Regions from separate parts of the Sphingobium sp. CFD-1 genome, predicted to be linked through region 3. Evidence: riboswitches for the same ligand, from Rfam matches in the RefSeq annotation. Region 3 holds a riboswitch; each other region holds the start of a gene.
What was found. Region 3 has a riboswitch for cobalamin ahead of cobW (cobalamin biosynthesis protein CobW). Riboswitches for the same ligand answer to the same signal wherever they lie in the genome.
Positions count from the first base shown of each region.

Region 1 (5,370 bases), 1.5 Mb from region 3:
AATGGAGCAAGCCGACCGGCGCAGCACTTGATAAAGTCGTCGAGTGGCTGAAGGGCGAGAAGCTGACTCTGCGTAATGTGCCGATGGATGCCGAAGCGGCCGATGGCGTCTGTATCTTTACCGGCCAGCCTGCGGTGCAGCGGGTTCTGGTCGGGCGTTCCTATTAATCGGTTTTAGCTCGGCCGGTGGCGAAGAATGTGTCGCTGATTGCAAAACTGCGCGATTTTAGAAACGCCATTGGATGATGCCGGCCAAAGCCCAGAGTATCGCGCAGGCCCGCAGATAAACCTTCAGGGCATGATCGATGTCGCGAGGGGCGGCTCGCTCGTCGCCGTCGCCGATCCATGGCTTGTCATGCGAAATGCCATCATAGCTTAGCGGTCCGGCCAGTCTCAGCCCCAGTGCCCCCGCCATGGCGGCTTCGGTCCAGCCTGCATTGGGGGATGCATGTTTGCCTGCATCACGCAGCATGATCCGCCACCCGCCACCGCCAGCCATGCAAATCAGCGCGCCCGCTATTCGGGCGGGGACGAAATTCACAAGATCGTCGGTTCGCGCGGCGGCCCCGCCAAAGGCGTGCCATTTTTCTTCCTTATGACCGATCAGGCTGTCGGCGGTGTTGATCGCCTTATATGCCCAGATGCCCGGCAGGCCCCCGACAAGCAGCCAGAATAGCGGCGCCGCTATCCCGTCGCAGAAACTTTCCGACAGGCTTTCTATCGCGGCGCGGGCGATGGCCGGTTCATCCAGCGCCTGCGTGTCCCTTCCCACGATCATCGAAACCGCGCGCCGCGCCTTTTCGGCATCGCCTTTTTCAAGATAGCGGGCGACCGGGTGGACATGTTCGAACAGGCTTCGTTGCGCCAGAGCGGGCCATGCCAGAAGTGCAATGGCGAGCCAGCCGTAAGAACCAAGCCAGTGAGATGCGAGATACTCCAGCAGCAGACCGCCGCCGATCACAATGACCAGCAATATGGCCAAAGTCCCGATGCCAGCTAGGCGGCGTGCTCCATTGCTCCATTGGGGGCGGTTCCATCGGCGTTCGCACGCGCTTATGATCCGGGCGAAGATGCCGATGGGATGACCGATCCGGACATAAAGGGCGCGTGGCCAACCGAGCGCCGCATCAAGGGCAAGGGCGGCGATGGCGACCGGATCAGTCAAGGAGAAGCGCCCTTTGCAGGCGGCTCAGCGCCTCGTCCGATTCCGGCAGCCCGATCCTGAGCCAGCGCGGATTATGATCGAAGGGCCGCGTCAGGATCGCCCGCTGTGCAAGGCGCTCAAATAATGCCATCGCATCGTCCGTCGCGATCAGCGTGAAAAGAGGACATGCGCCCATCGGCCGATAGCCGCAGCCGATCAATATTTCGTCCAGCCGCAGCCTTTCGCGGCGCAGGCGATTCCGCGTTGCGGCAATCCACTCATGATCGGCATAAGCGGCCGCGCCAATGGCGATGGCTGCGGCGGAAATGGGCCACGCACCAAGCTTTCGTCGCATCTGATCGACGATGGCTTCGGGCCCTAGCAGGAACCCCAGCCGCAGGCCTGCCAGCCCAAAGAATTTGCCGAAGGATCGAAAGATCAGCAATCGACGATGGTCGGCAATGTCGGGGGCCAGACTGTGCGTCGGATCGCTGTCGGCGAAGGCTTCGTCGACGATCAGCCATCCCTCTTCCGCGCGATTGTCTGCAAGGGCGAGCAGTGCATCGCGCGTCCAGTGGCGCCCATCAGGATTGTTGGGATTGGCAAGGATGAGGACGCCGCTTTCGGGATTGGACGGCGAGGCCGAGGAAATGGTGGACGATACTGGAAACATCTCTTCATGCGTGCGGTAGGTGGGGGCGAGATATTGCGCTTCCGGGCCGAGCAGGCTGCTCACGATACGCAGGCCCGTTTCGGTTCCGGGAAGCGCGCAAAGATGTCTGGGGTCCACGCCGAAATAGAGTGCGGCGGTTCTTTCCATCTCCAGCAGGTTGGCTTCGCAAGGAAGGCGGCGCCAATCGATCTCCATATCGTCCGGAACTGGCCATGCATGGGGATTGATGCCGGTCGACAGATCGATCCATGGCTGGCGACCTTCGCCGAACCGCGCTCGCGCCGCGGCCAGGCCGCCGCCATGCCATGTCCATCGATTCTTCATGACAGTTTCGATCCCACGATCAGGGTCATCAGAAGCGCGGTTTCAATCAATTCGATGCCGGCGCCATGGCCATCGCCGGAAATACCTCCGATCTGGCGCTTGATCCAGCAACCCCAGAGCGGGATGAAGACGGCGCCGGCGAGCAGGACGGGGAAGCGAAGGGATGCCAACAGCGCCACGCTTGACCATGCGAATATATCGAACGGGCGAATGGCTCCGCGAAATCGGGATGCCAGGCCCTCGTGAAGGGGAGGCAACCAAATCGTCCAGATCAGGGGACCGATGCGGGCGATGAAGGGAATGCAGATAAGTGTCATCAAGTTAATGACGCTCGCTTGCTGTAAAAGAGCGTGGATCAGCACCAGTTTGCTCAGCAGCAAAAGGCCTATGGCGATGACGCCGAAACTGCCGATATGAGGATCGCCCAGGACCGCCAGCATCCTGTCGCGATTTCCATGCGCCGCGCCACGCGCATCGACGATGTCGGCCAGTCCATCCAGATGGAGCCCGCCCGTCACCATGGCCCACAGAAGCAATCCGGAAAGCGCCCCGATCCATGGATCGATCAGGCTGCCTGCCCAAGCGCCCAGCGCGAGGATCGAACCCAATAGCAGGCCAACTGCGGGGAACCACCGCATGGCCGATGCGAATTCATTCGGCGTGACAGCGATGTGGGGTGCGGGCAGCCTCGTCAGGAATTGCACCGCGATGATGAGGCCTTTCAAGACTGCAATCCTGCAAGTCGGGGGAGGCAGCGGCCCTGTTTCCCCTTATGTTGTGACGGGATGATGATCGGGCTTCTGGATTTCATCGTGAACCTTCCGCAGCAGAAGACGTCCCTGCGGCGGACAGGGCGGGCTTTTCGGCCACGACATGTCCGCCACCTGGCGGTCTGGACTGTCGCTACGCGGGGGTGATCCCGTTCGCCCGGCACACCCTGTCCGCACGAAGAACGACTGCGGCGGGCCGGTCTCCTGGCTTGCGGGTCAGGGCCGGATGCGCCGCCTTCTCAGAATCCTGTGATCCCAATGGCTAGTGGCGCGCGGCTATCCGCTCACAGTTGCAGGGGCAGCTGAGGTTCCTCACCTCATTCCCGTATATCCCTTTTGGGGAACCTGTCGCGCGGCGCGAAATAGGAAAGTTAGGCTCCCGCGTCAATCGAGGCTCTCGCTCGAGAACCGACCCCTTGTTATCCAGCCGGGGCGGCGCGCTTGAGATCGACCGTGCGGAAGCCCAGATGCGACGCGGCGGAAAGCTCGTCCTGCGCGTGGCGGGCAGCGGGGCGGTAGCGGGCGCAATAATTGGGCGCACACAGAAAGGAACCGCCCTTTATGACCCGAACGCGGGCGTCGGGCTGGTCGGAGTCGAAGCTGGGATTTCCCGGCGCGCCTTCACCAATCAGCACGGGTTGATGGCTCGGCAGATACCAGCTTTGCGTCCATTCCCATGCATTGCCGATCATATCCCGCAGGCCGAAACCGTTGGCCCGGTAGCATCCGACCGGCGCGAGGCCGCGATGCCCGTCGAGGCCGGTGTTGGAGGCCGGAAATTCGCCCTGCCAGCTATTGGCGGCTTCGGGGCCGGGCTGTTCCCATCCGCTTGACTGTCCGCCATTGGCCGCGCGTTCGAACTGCTCTTCGGTGGGAAGCGAGCGTCCCGCCCAGCGGGCATAGGCGATTGCATCGGCATAGGCGACCTGCACCACCGGATAGTCGTTCCGTCCGGCAAGGTCACTTCCCGGTCCTTCGGGATGCCTCCAGTCGGCGCCTTTGACAATCCGCCACCATTGCTGGGGCGCGACCGGCCGTTCGCCCGGGCCGGGCGGTTGGAAGACAATAGAATCCCCCAACCCCTCGGCGACGGTTCGATAGCCCGTTTCCAGAACGAAGCGGGCGAATTGGGCGTTGGTGACTTCGTGCCGGTCGATCCAGAAACCGGGCACGTTCGCTTCATAGGCGGGGCGTTCCTCTGGGTAGCCCCGGTCATCCCCGATCTGCGCCTTGCCCGCTGGCACCCACGCCATGTCGTCGCTCTGGGTAGCGCACTGCGTGCCATAGGCTGGCTGGTCGATGGCCGCTGTCGAAAGGGGCAGCAGCGCCAATAAGGCGGCCGGGCCAAGTCTATGCGCGATACTCATGGTTGATAGATCCGTTGATCGGGCAGGATAACGCCGACATCCTTCGCATAGGCATCCCAGGCCGCGATCAGTTGCCGTTTGCGGTCGGGATGTTCCAGCGACAGGTCATGCGTTTCACCGGGATCTTCGGCCAGATTGAACAGCCGCCACTCTCCATCGCCGATGTCGGTGATTTTCCAGTCGCCCTGCCGCAGCGCGCGCGAGCCGAACAGTTCGGTCCCGATGCTGTCGCCCGGCGCATAGACCCGGTCGGCCGTTTCGCTCAGATAGGGCACCCAGCTCTTGCCGCGTATCGGCTCCACCTGCCGTCCGGCGAAGCTGCCCTGTGGATCGGGAACATGGGCAAGGTTCAGAAAGGTGGGCACCACATCCGCGACAGAGAGGAAAGCGTTGGCGATGCCCTGGCGCTTGAACCCCTTGTAGTTGATGAACGAAACCGTGCGCGTGCCGCCTTCCGCGGCATAGGCTTTCACCAGCCAGGAGGGCGCTGTTCCCGCCTGCGCCCAGCCGGGACCGTAGCCGACATAGCTGGTCGCCGCGCCGCGATTGTCGAAGCTGTTATCGGCTCCGGCCGCCAGCTTGCCGATCCCCGCCATTTCCGTCGCGGTCAGGTCCATCCCTTCCGCGCCATTGTCCGCCAGGAACAGGATGACGGTATTGTCATACTGGCCGGTGCGTTTCAGCTCCGCGATGACCCGTCCGACATTCTGGTCCAGCCGGTCGACCATCGCCGCATAGATTTCCATATCGCGCGATGCCACGCGCTTCTGCTCGGCCGTCAGGGAATCCCATCCGCCTTTACGCAGCACAGGCTCATGCGCGGCCACTGCCGGATCTAGCAGACCCAATTCTGCTTGCCGCTTCAAGCGTTGCGCGCGCAGCACTTCGAAGCCTGCATCATAACGGCCGCGATATTTGGCGATGTCTTCCTTGGGCGCCTGCAATGGCCAGTGCGGTGCGGTGAACGCAAGATAGGCGAAGAACGGCTTTTTCCCTTCCGTGCCCTTACCGCTGGTCTTCAGTTCCTCAATGAGCTTGGTCGCGAAATAGTCGGATGAATAGAAGCCGTCGGGCAGAGCGCTCAGCACCTTGC
Region 1 covers NZ_CP084398.1:1,388,675-1,394,044, forward strand. Annotated here, with positions in the region: gene proS (proline--tRNA ligase) at 1-167, shown strand, start outside; gene cbiB (adenosylcobinamide-phosphate synthase CbiB) at 226-1,164, opposite strand; gene LDB26_RS07220 (aminotransferase class I/II-fold pyridoxal phosphate-dependent enzyme) at 1,157-2,140, opposite strand; gene LDB26_RS07225 (adenosylcobinamide-GDP ribazoletransferase) at 2,137-2,865, opposite strand; cobalamin riboswitch at 3,087-3,274, opposite strand; gene LDB26_RS07230 (formylglycine-generating enzyme family protein) at 3,330-4,277, opposite strand; gene LDB26_RS07235 (arylsulfatase) at 4,274-5,370, opposite strand, start outside.
Region 1: another riboswitch for cobalamin. It lies ahead of LDB26_RS07225 (adenosylcobinamide-GDP ribazoletransferase); the one in region 3 lies ahead of cobW (cobalamin biosynthesis protein CobW).

Region 2 (5,370 bases), 520 kb from region 3:
CACAGGAAGCGGGCGTGGGCGATCACCTTTTCGACATAGAGATCGACCGAATAGGGATGCTTGAGCTGCAACAGGTTGGCGAGCCGGATCGACGGCGCCTCGCCACCGAGCATGGACGCCGCCTTGGCGAAGCAGGCCAGTTCGCTGTCCGCCACCGTCAGGACTATGATCTCGCCGGGCGATTGCCCAAGGTCGATCGCCTCATCGCCATTGGAGACGCTTCCCGGCGTGGCGGCCAGCAGGTGCATCAGAGGAGCACCGCCGTCAGAGCGTTTTCGATGGCGGCTTGGTCGAGGCCCTTCTGGCCGATCACGACCAGTTGCGAGATGCGCGCCTCTTCGGACTTCCACGCGCGGTCGAAATGGTGCTGAATACGCGGGCCTACCGCCTGGATCACCATCCGTGCCGGACGGCCTTCAATCGCGATAATGCCCTTGACGCGCAGGATGTCGTGAGCTGCGATCAGGGGCGTCATGGCCGCGAGAAGCGGATCGATGCTGGCGACCTCGCCGCCCCTGACGACGAAGCTATCGAAATCGTCATGATCGTGGTCCGGCTCGGCATCGTGATGCGATGGACGGGCCTCCAGATCATTCTCGGCGCCAGCGAACAGTCCGAGCAATATGCTGGCATCGACCGCGCCATGATCGGCCCGCACGATCTTCACGCCGTCGCGGGTGTCGCACGATATATCGCTCTCGATCCGGCTCAGCGTATCGTCATCGACCAGGTCGGATTTGTTGAGAATGACGAGATCGGCGCAGGCGAGTTGATCCTCGTACAGTTCCTCCAGCGGGCTGTCATGATCGAGTGACGGATCGGCAGCGCGGGCGAGGGCCAGTGCCGCTTCGTCGGTCGCGAACCGGCCAGCGGCGACGGCATCGGCGTCGATGAGCGCCACCACGCCGTCCACGGTCGCGCGAGTTCGGATGTCGGGCCATTGGAAAGCCTTCACCAGCGGCTTGGGCAATGCGAGACCCGATGTTTCGATGATGATATGTTCGGGCGGGCTGGGCCGGTCGAGCAGCTTTTGCATGGTCGGAAGAAAATCGTCGGCGACGGTGCAGCAGATGCAGCCATTGGCCAGTTCCACGATGTCGTCTTCGGGGCAGGCTTCCTCATTGCAGCCGCGCAGCAATTCGCCATCGACCCCGACATCGCCAAACTCATTGACGATCAGCGCCAGCCTGCGGCCCTTCGCATTCTGGAGGAGATGGTGGATGAGCGTGGTCTTGCCCGCGCCCAGAAAACCGGTGATCACCGTGGTGGGTATCTTGCTCAAGCATTCGCTCCTTGTTGGATGGGGGCATGGGTGACGGTGGATTTGCCGCTCGCGTCTCCTCCTGCCGCGCTCGGCCCGGGAATTGCGCCCGGCCTTGCGAACGCCATCCCTGTGACAAAGGTTACCGCAGCGGGAAGTGGCGGGACGCCGCTGCCCCGCAATAAGCGGGACCAGCGATGGAGGAAGAGAAACGAGCGGAGCATTACAGCGTCAGAAACTCAGGCCGTAACTGACCCGGAGCGTCCGGGGCACGCCGCGCAGGAAATAAAGAAAGCGCCCGCCCGCATCGGCGGGAGCCGATCCCAAACCGCGCGTCGCATATTCTTTGCCGGTGGCGTTTTCCACATTCACGCCGAAGCGATGCCGCCGCGCCGCGCCGTCGACATAAAGATGCGCGCCGATGTCGAGGGTCGTGTAATTGCCATAGTTCTGGCGCGGGAAGCCAAAGGGCGAGGAATAGGCGTCGCCGACCCAGTTCACCGCGACATTGGCACCGAAGGGCAAGTCTTCCGGCGCATAGGCAATAGCGCCCTTGGCATATTGCCGGGGCGTTCTGTCGCGCTGGGTTGTCGAACCTCCGTCGCGAGCCCGGGTATAGGTATAGCTCGCATTGATATGCCAGGCCTGCGCCAGCGTCGCGTCGATCTGGAACTCGGCGCCGCGCACCTTCACGCGGGTATCGACATTGATGAACGTGCCATTGGGAAAGGCTGGATCACCATAATATGTGTCGATGAGGTTGGTGATCCTGCGCTGGAAATAGGTCGTCTTCCAGTTGAGCGCACCACCCGCCAGCGGAAAAACTCCACCTACGGTCAGATTGATGTTCAGGCTCTGCTCCGGCCTCAGGTTCGGATTGCCGATCTCACAGCACGGGTCGATGCCATAGAGCGACGATGCATCAGGCAGGATGAAGGATGTGCCGCCAATGCCCTCGACATAGAGGGTGTCGCTGATGTCGAAACGGCCGCTGACGTTCCAGATCGTCTTCTTCGCACCGCCGCTTTCATTATAGCGCGCTCCAGCCGCGATCCGGCCTCGGTCACTGATTTCATCGGTGGTACGGACCTGAAGGATGCCGGCATGCACCTGTTCGCTGATCTTGCCGATCAGCAACACGTCGTCGCGGCCGTTGAAATTCTGGAAATCATAGCCGATCAGATATTCAAGGCCGCGGTGCGGATGCAGTTTTACGACCGCGCTGCCGCCATAGTCCTGATAGCCCCAGAAGGTGCCAGCCGGATAAACCACGATCGGCGGTCCGGCTGGAATAGGATTGAGTATCTGGACATAGGCCGTCTTCCAGTCGTGAAAATAGCCCTTGAGGAAGAACTGGATCGTGTCGCTTCCGGTATAATCGAGGCGAGCGCTCGCAATCTCTTCATTGCGGTCGTTGCGGCTTGTGTTGACGCGCGAGGCGCTCAGATTGTCGAGTTTCGCTTCCGTGTGCTGATATTGCAGGTTGAGACGCAGGTCTGGCGTGAAATCGAACTGATATTTGCCGCCTACCGACCACAGGCGATAGCCGCGCTTCCGGTCGGTCGCGCTGGGCTGCATGACGCTGTAGGGGCGATACCCTTCCGCCTGGTTGCGGGAGGCATAGACCACGAACTTGTGATCGCCGATGCTGCCCCGCGCATAGCCGTCGAGATTGACGCCGGAGCGACTGTCGACGCTGCCATTCACCTGTCCGTTGAAGGAATCGGTGAAGCTGCGCGTCACGACATTGATGACACCAGCCGCCGCCTGCGTGCCGTAGAAGAGGCTCTCGCCACCCTTCAGCACCTCGATGCGCTCGATCATGCTGGCGGGCAGCGTGTCGTTGGGCGAGGTGCTGCCATAAAGCCGGTTGTTCAGGCGGATGCCGTCGGCCGTCCACAGCACGTCCTGCGTGCGCGACCCCTGGAGTGAGATATCGACATAGCTGAACGGCCCGGAACCCGGCATGATATAGAGACCCGGCACCGTCTGCAGCGCGCGCGCAACATCGACATATCCGCCGTCGCGCACCTGCTTGTCCGTAACAGTCTCGATATCGCTGCCATAGCGGGACAGTTGCTGGGGCAGCAGCTCTTCCAGGCTCTTGCCAGTAACGACGATGCCGTCCGCATCGTCGCTGGTTTCGGCCTGCGCCGGTGTCGCGGTGAAAGAAAGAACGGCGGCAAAAGCCAGCCGCGATAGGATGATATGGTTCAAGACAGTCCCCCGTCGGCGTCCAATCGACGTTGGACAGGGGCGTGCCGTTCACGAACGGTCGGCACGCGCGGCGACCGGACGCCAATGGGCGGCCGACGCACGTCTCCGATGCGGCCCCTGCCGCGCGTTCGTCGCTCAGACGGAGTTCACCGTGCCACGGCCATCCCCTGGGCCAGGGCAAGAGCGACCAGACGCCGGCAGGTCTCCTGGCTCATGGGTCATCGCTTGATGCACGGCCTTCCCAGGCCTCGCATGACTTAGCGTCCGGCCCAGTGGCTGGCGGTTCGGGTCGTTATGTCCGTCCGCACATGTACATCGCACTCGCCACTTACAGTTGCAGGGACAGCCGCGGCATTGGATGGATGCATCCATCCGCACCGCATTCCCTTTTAAGGCCTCTCACAAGGCCACCAGCGCGATCATTGTCCCCGATTCCAGCCGGAGCCTTCCGCAAGGACGCGCAGCCAATATGCCAGATGCAGGCGGATCGCAAGCGCCACGGATACGGACAGTCAAAGGGGGCGGAGTGCCTGAAGCCGCCAGCCACGGTTGAACGACAGGGTGACACTGGAAAGCGGCGCGATGTCTATTCGCAATAATGCCTGCTGCGGCAGGTCGAGCGCAACGCCGATCGCGGCCCTGATGACCATGGGATGGGTGATCGCGAGCACATCCCCGTCGATGCCATCCATCCATGCTCCGACCCTCGACAAAAGCATTGCCATCGTTTCGCCGCCCGGCGCGCCGGGTGCCGGATCGGCAAGCCAGCGAGCGAAGGCGCCTGGATCACGCGCGTGAATGTCCGCGAAGCTGCGTCCCGCCCAGTCGCCATGATCGATGTCCCGCAGTGCCGGCTCGACCTGCGCGGCCACTCCCAAAAGATCGGCCGTCTGTTGCGCCGCAGCCATCGGACTCGTGACGATAGTCCTGGGGGTTGGGCGGGGCAGGCGCAATCCAGCGGTCGCGCGCGATCCTCCTTCATCGACGGCTTCGCCGGGCGCCGGAAAACCGCCTTCGCGCATAGATGGCGTCGCCGCGTGGCAGAGCAGGTTCAGGCGCTTGATCAGTCGATCCTCCCGGGAGACGTTGACGCTGCGCCCGGTTCCATCCTATGTCGTGCGGGCAAGGTCGAGGAAGAAGCCGGTGAGATTCCGGCACGGTCGCGCCACTGTTATCGTCCGCTGCCTATCTCTGTCGAGAGGGGGCGGGTGAAAGTCAGACCTTCCTCGGGCGAACGGACACCGGCGGGACGCGAAAATCCCGAAAGGAGCATCATCATGGCCACCACGACGCTATTTGCCGAAGACATCTTCATCCCCCTGCAGGGCGGCAGCACCATACCACTGCGCGAAATCCTGCCCTGGGCGATATTCGGTACGCTGCTGGCGCTGATCTTCCTCTATTTCGTCAGCACCGAACAAGGCGCCTTTTCGTTGTTCAAGGGTATGTATGTGCACGAATTCGTGCATGACGGTCGGCATCTTTTGGGCTTCCCCTGCCACTAGAGCGGTTTGCGATCCGACTGCATCAGATCGGCCGCATCTATTCCCTATTTTACCGCGATTTCCCGATCAGCGATCGATTCCGATCGCCTGGGCATCGCTTTGAGGCGGAATTCGTCATGAGCAGAAGCCTTCTCATCCGCGGCATGATCGCGGGAATCATCGCAGCCGTGCTTGTCACCCTGTTCGCCCGCGCCTTCGCTGAGCCATCGATCGATCTGGCCATAGGGTTCGCAACTGCCCACGAACATATGGCGCATGCGGACATGGCGAGCATGAGCGTGCCGGAAGAAGCTGAGTTGGTCAGCCGCGCGACACAGAAAGGCCTGGGCCTCCTGACGGCGATAACGCTTTACGGCGCGGCAGTAGGGGGTATTTTCTCACTCGTCT
Region 2 covers NZ_CP084398.1:3,259,075-3,264,444, forward strand. Annotated here, with positions in the region: gene cobN (cobaltochelatase subunit CobN) at 1-248, opposite strand, end outside; gene cobW (cobalamin biosynthesis protein CobW) at 248-1,282, opposite strand; gene LDB26_RS16395 (TonB-dependent receptor plug domain-containing protein) at 1,493-3,469, opposite strand; cobalamin riboswitch at 3,657-3,908, opposite strand; gene LDB26_RS16400 (histidine phosphatase family protein) at 3,991-4,500, opposite strand; cobalamin riboswitch at 4,561-4,724, shown strand; gene LDB26_RS16405 (CbtB domain-containing protein) at 4,756-4,983, shown strand; gene LDB26_RS16410 (hypothetical protein) at 5,028-5,240, opposite strand; gene LDB26_RS16415 (CbtA family protein) at 5,151-5,370, shown strand, end outside.
Region 2: another riboswitch for cobalamin. It lies ahead of LDB26_RS16395 (TonB-dependent receptor plug domain-containing protein); the one in region 3 lies ahead of cobW (cobalamin biosynthesis protein CobW).

Region 3 (5,370 bases):
GCTTCGCCAGAACCCCGCCGCATGGAGCCAGGTGGTCATCTGGACGTCGCTGATCGGTTGCTTCCTCACCCTCACCGGCATCTGGGTCGGCATCAGCCGGCTAAGGCGGGGCAAGGATGGAACCATCGGCTCGCCCTATCGAGGCCTGTGGTGGTGGCATCATATGGCGGGGCTGGTCTTTGGGGTGTTCGCCCTCACCTGGGTCGGCAGCGGCCTGTTCTCGATGAGCCCCTGGGGCCTGTTCGACAGCGACGCCGGACCTGTCGAGCGTCAGCGCCTTGCGGGACCGATGTGCTGGACCGACATGCGGGCCGCGCTGGCCAATATGAACCAGTTCCCCATCGATACAGTCCGTGTGGAAAGCGCGCCGCTCGGCGGGAAAATGGCGCTTGTCGCCATTGCGGCCGACGGCCGCATGGTGCGGCTGAACAGTTCGGGCAGACCCGCGGTCCTGACGCGGGCCGATGTCGCGGCAGCCTTGCGCAGCGGCCCCCGCGTCGTGTCGCTTGACCTGCTGTCCGAGGGTGACAGCTATTATTACGCCCACAAGGAGCCGGTGCGCTTGCCAGTGTGGCGCGCCGTGCTGGCCGATCCGCAAGCCACACGCCTCTATATCGACGCGGCGTCCGGCGCCTTGCTGCGTGCGGTCGACGGCACGGGCCGTGCCGAACGCTGGCTGTGGAACGCGCCGCACAGCTTCGATCTGCCCGGCCTGCGCCAGAGCCGCTTGCGGTACATCATCATCCTGCCCTTGCTCGCAGCCGTCACACTGGTCTGCGGGACCGGAGCCTGGATGGGCATGCGCAAGCTGGCCCGCGACCTGTGGCGTATTCGGCGCCGTATCCGGCGGCTGTCCCGCCGCTCGTTCTTCCTTCGATCACGGAGCCCGTCATGATCTCATCCGCCGCATCGCTATCCTTGCGCCGACGGATCGGCGCCCTGTTCACGGGATTGATCGCCGCGAACATTGCGGTCTGGGTCTGGGCCTATAGTCTTTTTCACGCGCAGCCCCTGATGTTGGGCACCGCCTTGCTGGCCTGGGGGCTGGGTCTGCGTCACGCGGTCGATGCCGATCATATTGCCGCCATCGACAATGTGACCCGCAAGCTGATGCAGGATGGCCAGCGCCCGGTTGCGGTCGGCTTCTGGTTTGCGATCGGGCATTCGGGGATCATTGCCATAGCGTCAATCGCCATAGCGCTGACGACCAGCGCGCTGGCTGAGTTTGCCGCGTTCAAGGAGATTGGCGGGGTAGTGGCGACCGCAGTTTCCGCGCTATTCCTGTTCACGATTGCAGGCATGAACCTTCTAATCCTGCGCTCCGTTTGGCGTACCTTCGCCCATGTCCGCACTGGCGGCGACTATGTCGAAGACGATCTCGATCTGCTGATGGGGTCGCGCGGATTGCTTGCAAGGCTGTTCAGGCCGATGTTCCGCCTGGTCAACAAAAGCTGGCACATGGCCCCGCTGGGATTTCTGTTCGGGCTCGGATTCGATACCGCCACCGAAGTCGCCATTCTGGGCATGTCGGCCAGCCAGGCCGCCAACGGCCTGTCGATCGGCACGATCTTGGTCCTGCCTGCGCTGTTCGCGGTCGGTATGGCGCTGATCGATACCGCTGACGGCGTGGTGATGCTGGGCGCTTATGAGTGGGCCTTCGTGAAACCGATCCGCAAGCTCTACTACAACATCACCATCACCCTGATCTCGGCCATCGTGGCAATCGTTATCGGCGGAATCGAGACGCTCGCCCTGATCGGCGACAAACTCGGATTGACGGGGTGGCCATGGAACCTTGCCGCGAAATTGGGAGAGAACTTCAACAGCCTCGGCTTCGCCATCATCGGCCTGTTCGTGCTCTGCTGGCTTGCAAGCTTCGCGATCTATCGCTGGAAGCGCTTCGACGAGATCGAGGTTGCGGTCGTTGCCTGACCGTGCCCGTGTGAATCGATGCATCATGCTTCGGTATGACAAGCAGGCTTGCACTGTCTCAATCGATCTCGATGTCCACATGCCGCTGGGACTTCGCGTACACTACGGTGAACGCGATGCAGCGATCCGGATGTTGATGAAGCGCTCTGCCGGAGCTTTCTTAAAGTCGAGCCTGAGCTGCGTTTTTGATCCGGCTTCACGAAAGGTTGCTGAAGCTCTCGCCGACGACATACGCGAACGCCTTTTCCGGATAGCGCACAAGCCCATCAGCCAACGGCAAGTGGAGAATATTCTCGGCATCACATCCCGCGAGCGGATACGGTGGGCCAAAGACGGACGCTTGCCGCGATCGGGGGTCTCCAGGATCAGAAAAGGCACAACCGAGATCTCGCTCTGGACTTATCCATGCGATGCGATCGAGCATCTGGCAGCCCACCCGGCAGAGATACGTCGGTGGCGCGAAGAAGATACAGCAACGACATCAATTGGCTTGGCTCCCATTTTCGGTTAGGGCGGGCGGCGAAGGGTCGGTTGATTCCGCCCTTCGATGATCGCGCCGGTGTCCCGAAAGGGACTTAATCGGGAATGCGGTGAGGAAGCTTGCTTCCAAATCCGCGGCTGTCCCTGCAACTGTAAGCGGATAGCGCGATGCACATGCTCCTGAATGCAGGAGCGGCCACTGGACAGCGTATGCACGCAGTCTGGGAAGGCGTGCATCAAGCTGTGACCCGCGAGCCAGGAGACCTGCCGGCGCACCGGTCGCTCTTGCCTGATCCAGGGGATGGTCACGGCACGGTAACTCTCCGTCTGAGCGACGAAGCTGTGCGGCTGGGGCTGCACGGGTTGCGTGGTCACGGGCGCCTTGTCGCGCCCGCCCGTCGTCGCGCTCCGACCGGATATGTCCGGCAAGCCCCCGCTTTTCTCGCTCCGGCGCGCGGGGAAGTTGACTGTGTCCGACCTGTCCAAGTCCGATGTTTCCAAGGTGCCGGTCACCATCGTTACCGGCTTTCTGGGCGCGGGGAAAACCACGCTCATCAGCCACTTGATCCGCAATGCGGGCCGCCGCAGGTTGGCGGTGGTGGTCAACGAATTCGGCACGCTGGGCGTGGATGGCGACATTCTCCAAGCCTGCGCCATTCCCGATTGCCCGGCTGAAAACATCATCGAACTGGCCAATGGCTGCATCTGCTGCACCGTGGCGGACGATTTCATTCCCACTGTCGAAAAGCTGCTCGCGCTCGATCCGCGCCCGGATCACATCCTGATCGAGACATCGGGCCTGGCGCTCCCCAAGCCGCTGCTCAAGGCGTTCGACTGGCCGGCGATCCGCAGCCGGATCACCGTCGATGGCGTGCTGGCCCTGGCCGATGCCGAGGCTGTCGCTGCCGGTCGGTTTGCACCCGACGTAGCCGCGCTGGATGCGCAGCGCGCCGCCGATCCGAGCGTCGATCATGAGACACCGCTGTCGGAGGTGTTCGAGGATCAACTGGCCTGCGCCGACATGGTTTTGCTCACCAAGGTCGATCTGGCCGGACCCGAAGGCGTGGCTGCCGCGCGCGCCGTAATCCTACGAGAAGCGCCGCGTCCGGTGCCGGTGATCGAACTCACCGAAGGCGTGGTCGATCCGCGTGTGATCCTGGGCCTCGGAGCCGCCGCCGAGGACGATATCGCCGCGCGCCCCTCGCACCACGACGGCGAAGACGAGCATGAGCACGAGGATTTCAACAGCACGGTGATCGCGCTCAGTGAGATCGCCGATCCGGCCGACCTCGTGGACCGGATCGAAACGCTGGCGCGCGATCACCGGATCCTGCGGGTGAAGGGCTATGCCGCCGTGACCGGCAAGCCGATGCGCCTGCTGGTGCAGGCCGTGGGTGCGCGGGTGCGTCATCACTACGATCGCCCGTGGCGGCCGGACGAGCCGCGTCGCACCACGCTGGTCGCCATCGCCGAGCATGACGCTATTGATCATGGCGTCCTGCGCGCGGTGCTGGAAGGCTGAACGCCGCCGATGCACGTCATCTTCCGCGAAACCCATGGGATGGAGGAAACTGCCGTCCCGCAGGATCTGGGGCAGCAGCCTGCGGATCTGGTGGTGCTGTCCTTTTCGGACAGCGACCTGGGAGCATTCGCGGCCGCATGGCACGGCGCGCGCGCAGTCAATGAAGATGTACCCTCGCTCAGGCTCGCCAATCTGTCGGCGCTCATGCATCCCTTGTCGGTCGATACTTATGTCGAGCGCACGCTGTCCGGCGCCAAGGCGATCCTGATACGGCTGATCGGCGGCATGCCTTATTGGAGCTACGGACTGCAGCAGGTCGAGGCGTTGGCCCGCGAGCATCGGATCGCGCTGGCCGTCCTGCCTGGAGACGGTCGGCCCGACGAACGCCTGGATGCGGTATCGACCTTGCCCGTGCCTGTCCTGCGAGAGCTTGCGCGGCTGTGCGATACCGGCGGCGAGCGAGCGGCACGGGCGGCGCTGGTCGAACTGGCGCGGGCCGCGCGGCTGGTCGATTTGCCCGCGTCGGCCAGCGAAGCATTGCCGGAAGCGGGCGGCTGGCATCCCGAACATGGCGTCGTCTGCCCGGAAGCCTTCGCGCGCGATTCGGGCCGGCCCCTCGTATTGCTGGTATTCTATCGCTCCTACCTGGCGGCCCACGATCTGGACCCCTTCGCCGCCCTTCACGCCGCGTTCGAGCAGCGGGGGTTCGACACATTGTCGATTTTCGTCCCGTCGCTGAAGGCGCCTCTGGTGCGCGGCCAGGTCGATCATTGGGTCCGTGCCCTTGCTCCGGTCGCCATCATCAACGCCACCGCCTTCTCTGCCCGCGGCGATGGGATCGACACGCCGCTCGACGGCGCGGGCGTGCCCGTGTTCCAACTGGCGCTCGCCACATCGGGCCGCGCCGCCTGGGCAGGCGCAGCGCGTGGGCTGTCGCCCGCCGATCTCGCGATGCATGTCGTGTTGCCCGAACTGGATGGCCGCGTCTTTGCCGGTGTCGCCAGTTTCAAGGAAGCGGGGACGCGCGATCCCGCGCTGGAATTTTCCCGCAGCCTCCATCGCGCCGATCCGCAGCGGATCGAGGCGATCGTCGCCCGCGTGGCCGGCTGGACCGCGCTGGCCCGAAAGCCTCTTGGCGATCGGCGCGTGGCGCTTGCCCTCTCCACATATCCCGGCAAGGCCTACCAGATGGCCCATGCCGTGGGGCTGGACACTTTTGCCTCCACCGAGGCGATCCTGGCCGACCTTGCGCAGGCGGGATACCAGGTGCTTCCCCGCGCGGATTTGCCGACAGCGCTCCAGTGCGAGCACTTGCGCTGGCCTCTAGCCGACTATCGTAGGGCGCTGGCTGCCTTGCCCGAGGGGCTGCGCGCCGATCTTGCCGCTGCCTGGGGCGATCCGGAAAGCGATCCGGCGGTGTGGGACGGCGCATTCTG
Region 3 covers NZ_CP084398.1:3,776,359-3,781,728, forward strand. Annotated here, with positions in the region: gene LDB26_RS18935 (peptidase) at 1-895, shown strand, start outside; gene LDB26_RS18940 (HoxN/HupN/NixA family nickel/cobalt transporter) at 892-1,932, shown strand; cobalamin riboswitch at 2,473-2,699, shown strand; gene cobW (cobalamin biosynthesis protein CobW) at 2,882-3,934, shown strand; gene cobN (cobaltochelatase subunit CobN) at 3,944-5,370, shown strand, end outside.

Region 4 (5,370 bases), 1.0 Mb from region 3:
GCTTTCCGCTGGGCGACACCGTCGCGGGCGCGCCGCCCGGGCGATGGAATATAGTGGGCCTGGAAACCGCGGACAGCTATCCGATGGTGATGGAGCAGATCCGGCGGACCGCCAAAGCGGTGGGACACCCGGAACGCGGCGAGGCGCTGATCGCGCGCATGAACCGCGACCTCGCCGCGCTGCCGCGGCCCCAGCGCAGCGGCGTCGCGGCCTATTATCAGCGGCGCGGTTATATGACCGGCACCGGCACGCTGGTCGATGACCTGATGCGGCGCGCGGGCCTCACCAACCTTGCCGGCAAGCTGGGGAAGCCTGCTCTGGCGCAGATTCCCCTTGAGCAGATGATCGCCGCACGCCCCGACTGGCTGATCGTCGAAAGCGGCAGCGAACAGGTGGTCGATCAGGGGACGGAGATGCTGCACCATCCGATCCTGAAAGACATCCCCCGCATCCGCGTGCCGCAGGCGTGGACGGTCTGCGGCGGCCCCGCCTATGTGCTGGCCGCGCGCAGCATCGTGGCGCAGATCAACGCCGCGCCCCGCCGCCGATAGGGGACGGACGCTCACGCCCGTCCCTTTTCAGCGCGATCAGAAGCGGACACGCACGCCGCCATAGGCCGACCGGCCATAGACCCCATAGCCATAGGCCGTGGCGTATTCCTGATCCGACAGATTGTCGATCCGGCCATATATCTCCAGATGCTCGCCGATCGGGAAGGATGCGCGCAGGCCGACAATGGCATAGCCGTCCAGTTGCACCCTGTTCCGGCCCGCGTCCAGGTCGAAACTGTCGCCCACCATGGTGATCGTCGCGCCGGTGCTGAGGCCGAAGGGCCACGCATAATCCGCCGACACGCTGACCGCATTGGCGGCGCGGCGCAGCAGGCGCTTGCCTTCATCCACGCTGCCAGGCGACCGGTCTCGCGCGTCGATATAGCTATATGAACCGGTGAGAGTGAGCGCATCGACCGGCTTCAATGTCAGCGTCGCCTCCACACCCTTGGCGCGGGTGCGGTCGAGATTGCCATAGAGGAAGCTGTTATTGTCATAGTTGATCTGGTTACGCGTATCGCGGCGGAAAGCGGTGACCGACAGCATCGCCCGCCCATCGTCCAGGCTCTGGTCAAAGCCGATATCGTAGCTTTTGGACCTTTCCGGCTTCAGATCCGCGTTGCCGCTGAACATATCGTAAAGCTGATAGAGGGAAGGCGCCTTGAACCCTTCGCCATAGCTCAGGCGGAAATTGGTCGCGCCATGGTTGGGTGTATAATTGGCGTTCGCGCCAAAGGTTGTCGCGCCGCCAAACTGGCTGTGATCGTCATGACGCACGCCGCCGGTGACAGACAGCCCCGCGACCGGCTTCACGATGGCCAGGGCATAGACGCTGTCGATATTCGCCTTCGCACTGGATGTGTCGCCGAAGCCGAAGAAATCATAATCGGGCCGCTCATGCTCATAGCCGAAGACCAGCTTCGCCTGATCGACCGGCGCATAGACGCCTTCATATTCGAAGCGCAGGTTGGTGCCGCTATAGCCATAGTCGGGGTCCGTGCCGCGCACGAAATAATAGTCGCGGTCGTTGCGGAACCAGGTGACCGCCGCCCGATTGGTCAGCTTGCCGTCGAGCAGAGCGAGATTGATGCCGGCATAGCCGACATATTGGTCCGATTTGCTGATGTCAGCGCTGTCGGCGGGTGCGCCGAAGAAGCTGTCATAATCGAGATCGGCATGAATATAATAGCCGCGCAGGTCGAGGCTGAGCGTATCGGTGAAACTGAGCTTGAGCTTCGCATTGGCGGCAATGTTCTTGTAGCCGTCCTTTTCCGTGGCGCCAAAGGAGCGCGCTGCCGAGGAAATGCCATCGGTACGGAAATAAGCCATGCCCACGCCGCCCGAAGCGATGCCGCTGGTGCCAGACACATCGGCCTTGGCGTTCAGCGTATCGCTATAACCATAATCGACCGAGGCATTGGCGGCATAGCCTTCAGCGGGCGTACCCGTCATCACATTGACCACGCCGCCAATCGCCTGACTGCCATAGACGACAGAGTTGGAACCGCGCAGCACTTCGATCCGGCGGATATTACCGACCAGCAGATGGCCGAAATCATAGCCGTCGCCAATTCCGCTGGGATCATTGACCTTCACGCCGTCGATCAGCACCAGCGTCTGCGTTGTTTCCGCGCCGCGCAGCGACACGCCCGTCGCCGCGCCGGTCGTGCCCGAGCGATTGAAACGCACACCCGGCGTCGTCATCAGCAAATCCGTCACATCGACCGCCTGCCGCGTGCGGATGGTGTCGGCGTCGATCACGCTGATCGCCTGTCCCACCTCGTCCCGCGGCTGTTCAATGCCCGATGCGGTGACGACAATATCGTCATCCTGCGCCAACGCAGGCGTGGCCGCCAGCAATGCCATGAGCGGCAATCCCGATTTCAACATTTTTTCGTCTCTTCCCTGAGCGTCCTTGCGACTTTCAAGGCCGGGGACTCCGCGCGCGCGGTCGACACGCGCGACAGGCCGACGCCGGTTCCCGCCACGCGCACCGATGCGGCCCCGGCCGCTTGGCAGCGTCGCTCAGACGGAAAACCGTGCCATGGCCTATCCCTGGACCAGGGCAAGAGCGACCGGGCGCTGGCAGGTCTCCTGGCTCGCGGGTCATAGCAGCGATGCGCCAGCCTTCCCGGACATGCGTCCAGTGGCCGGTCCCCTTCCCGCCCCTTTGCAGGAATGTGGGACCAATACGCATCGCGCTCACCGCTTACAGTTGCAGGGACAGCCGCGGAATAAGAGGGCGAACCCTCCGCACCGCATTCCCTTTTCAGCCCCGTGGGGCACCAGCGCGATCATGTCCGCCGCGCTTGAAGCGCCCCGGACGCCGCCGCCCATAGGGCAAGCCGTTCCTTATGCCAAGCGAATCAAGTGAGAGGCCAAAGGAAATGGCGGATTTGGGTGGATTGCGGACTGTCCGCCATTCCCATCTCCGTTCGCCTTGCGCGAAGGTGGGTTGTCCGCAAATGGCCGCAGCCTGCCGCCCCAATATGCGGCCGCCAGAACCCGGTCAGGGCGTTTCGGTCGGCACGACTTTGGGTGCGGGCACGTCTTCCTTCGCGCTCAGCACCGCGGCGGGCGGTCCCTTTTCAATCGCGGCAACAAGCGGGCCCACGCCCGCGCAATCGGCGCGGCACAGCTTTTGCGCCTGCGCCAGATTTTCCTTGGCCTTGGCGATGGCGCCCTTTTCCACCATGGCTTCGCCCTGACCCACCAGCGCACCGACATCCGCCGGGTCCAGCAGCAACGCTTCATTGTACAGGCGGATGGCCTTGCCCTGCAGCCCCTGCGCCCGCGCCACCTGCGCCAGTTCGATATAAGCGGCGCGATTGCGCGGATCGACGGCCAGCGCGCTTTCCAGCGCATCGTTCGCGCCTTCCAGATTGCCCGCCTTGCGCGCGGTTTCGCCCGCACGCTGCCATTCAATCGAGCGCGGATCGATCTGCGCGTCGGGCCGCTGGGTCATGCCCGCGCTGGATACGGTCGTCAGCACGACGGCAAGGGCAATCGAGGCAGGGGTAAAACGCATCAATGTCTCCAGCCATGTTTCAGGCGTTGCTTCCGGCCAAGTGTCGCCATTTTGCGGGCGCTTGTCCATTGTCTCTTTCATGGCCCGCGGCGCAGCCGGGCGAAGTAGAAACCGTCCGTCCCGTCATGCCCCGGCGTCAGCAGCCAACCCGGACCGTGCGCCCGCCCCAATGGCAAGTCGATGGCGTCCGCGATCCAGCCATCATGCCGTTGCAGGAATGTCTCCACCTGACCCCGCCCCTCCCTGTCCGTCAGCGCACAGGTGGCATAGACCAGCGCGCCGCCCGGCGCCAGCAGCGGCGCGGCGAAATCGAGGATGCGGGCCTGTTCCTGCACCAGCCTGTCGAGCCGGGCGGGAGTCAGTCGCCAGCGCGCCTCCGGGTTGCGCCGCCATGTGCCCGTGCCGGAACAGGGCGCATCGACCAACACGGCATCGGCCCGGCCATGCAGGCTTTCCAGCGCGCGCGCTTCATGCCCCTGATCGAGCAGGAGCGTCTGGATGAATGTCGCGCCTGCGCGCTCGGCGCGGGGAGACAGGCGGGCAAGGCGGGAGCGGATGGTGTCGGCGGCGATCAGCGTGCCCTTGCCCTCCATGGCGGCGGCCAGCGCCAGCGTCTTTCCGCCCGCGCCGGCGCACAGGTCGATGACCGTCTGGCCGGGCCGCGCCTCGCAAGCAATGGCGATAAGTTGGCTGCCCGCATCCTGCACTTCGACGAGACCACGCTGCCACGGCTCGCTCTTTTCGACTGGCGCGCCTTCGGGCAGGCGCAGCGCATCGGACACGCCGGGAACTGGCATCGCGTCGGGCAGGAGCGGCAGGGCATCCTCCAACGCGCCTCTCAGCCGGTTGACGCGCAAATCGACCGGCGCGCGGCCCAGCAACGCGTCCTGCTCCACAGGCGCGGCTAGCAAGGGGGCGATCCAAGCGGGGATGATGCCCGGCTCGGCGCCTGTTTCACTTGGCTCGATTGGCGCGGGAGCATGGACCGATCCGTCGAACAGGGCGGCGATCTCCGGGCGCTCATGGGCGATGCCGATCATGGCGGCGCGGCCGCTTTCCGGGCGTTCGGCGACGCGGCGGATCGCGTCATAGACATGATCGCGCACCGCCCGGCGGTCACGCGATCCGGCATAGCGCCGCTCCTTGAAATAGCGGGCGATCAGCGTGTCCGCCGCGGGCCCGCCATCGCGCGCGGAGGCGATGATGGCGTCGAGCAGTTCGATGGCGGCCTGAACGCGGGCGGAAGGCGTCATGCCGCGCCGTCCTCAGCGCGTCGGATAATTGGGCGCTTCCCGCGTGATCGTCACATCATGGACGTGGCTTTCCGACAGGCCGGCATTGGTGATCTGCACGAAGCGGGCGCGCTCCTGCAAATCCTTGATCGTGCGGCTGCCGGTATAGCCCATCGCCGCTTTCACACCGCCGACAAGCTGGTGGATCACGTCCTTGGCCGGGCCTTTGAAAGGCACCTGGCCTTCAATGCCTTCAGGCACCAGCTTCATCTGGTCCTTGATGTCCGCCTGGAAATAGCGGTCCGCGCTACCCCGCGCCATCGCGCCGACGCTGCCCATGCCGCGGTAACTCTTATAGGCGCGGCCCTGATAGAGGAAGGTTTCGCCCGGCGCTTCGGCCGTTCCGGCCAGCAGCGATCCCACCATGACGCAGCCCGCGCCCGCCGCCAGCGCCTTCGCCACGTCGCCCGACGTGCGAAGGCCGCCGTCGGCGATCACCGGCACGCCGTGCTTGGCGGCGGCTTCGGCGGAGTCCATGATGGCGGTGAGCTGCGGCACG
Region 4 covers NZ_CP084398.1:2,758,807-2,764,176, forward strand. Annotated here, with positions in the region: gene LDB26_RS13895 (ABC transporter substrate-binding protein) at 1-551, shown strand, start outside; gene LDB26_RS13900 (TonB-dependent siderophore receptor) at 588-2,441, opposite strand; cobalamin riboswitch at 2,618-2,856, opposite strand; gene LDB26_RS13905 (tetratricopeptide repeat protein) at 3,061-3,579, opposite strand; gene LDB26_RS13910 (RsmB/NOP family class I SAM-dependent RNA methyltransferase) at 3,657-4,832, opposite strand; gene guaB (IMP dehydrogenase) at 4,845-5,370, opposite strand, start outside.
Region 4: another riboswitch for cobalamin. It lies ahead of LDB26_RS13900 (TonB-dependent siderophore receptor); the one in region 3 lies ahead of cobW (cobalamin biosynthesis protein CobW).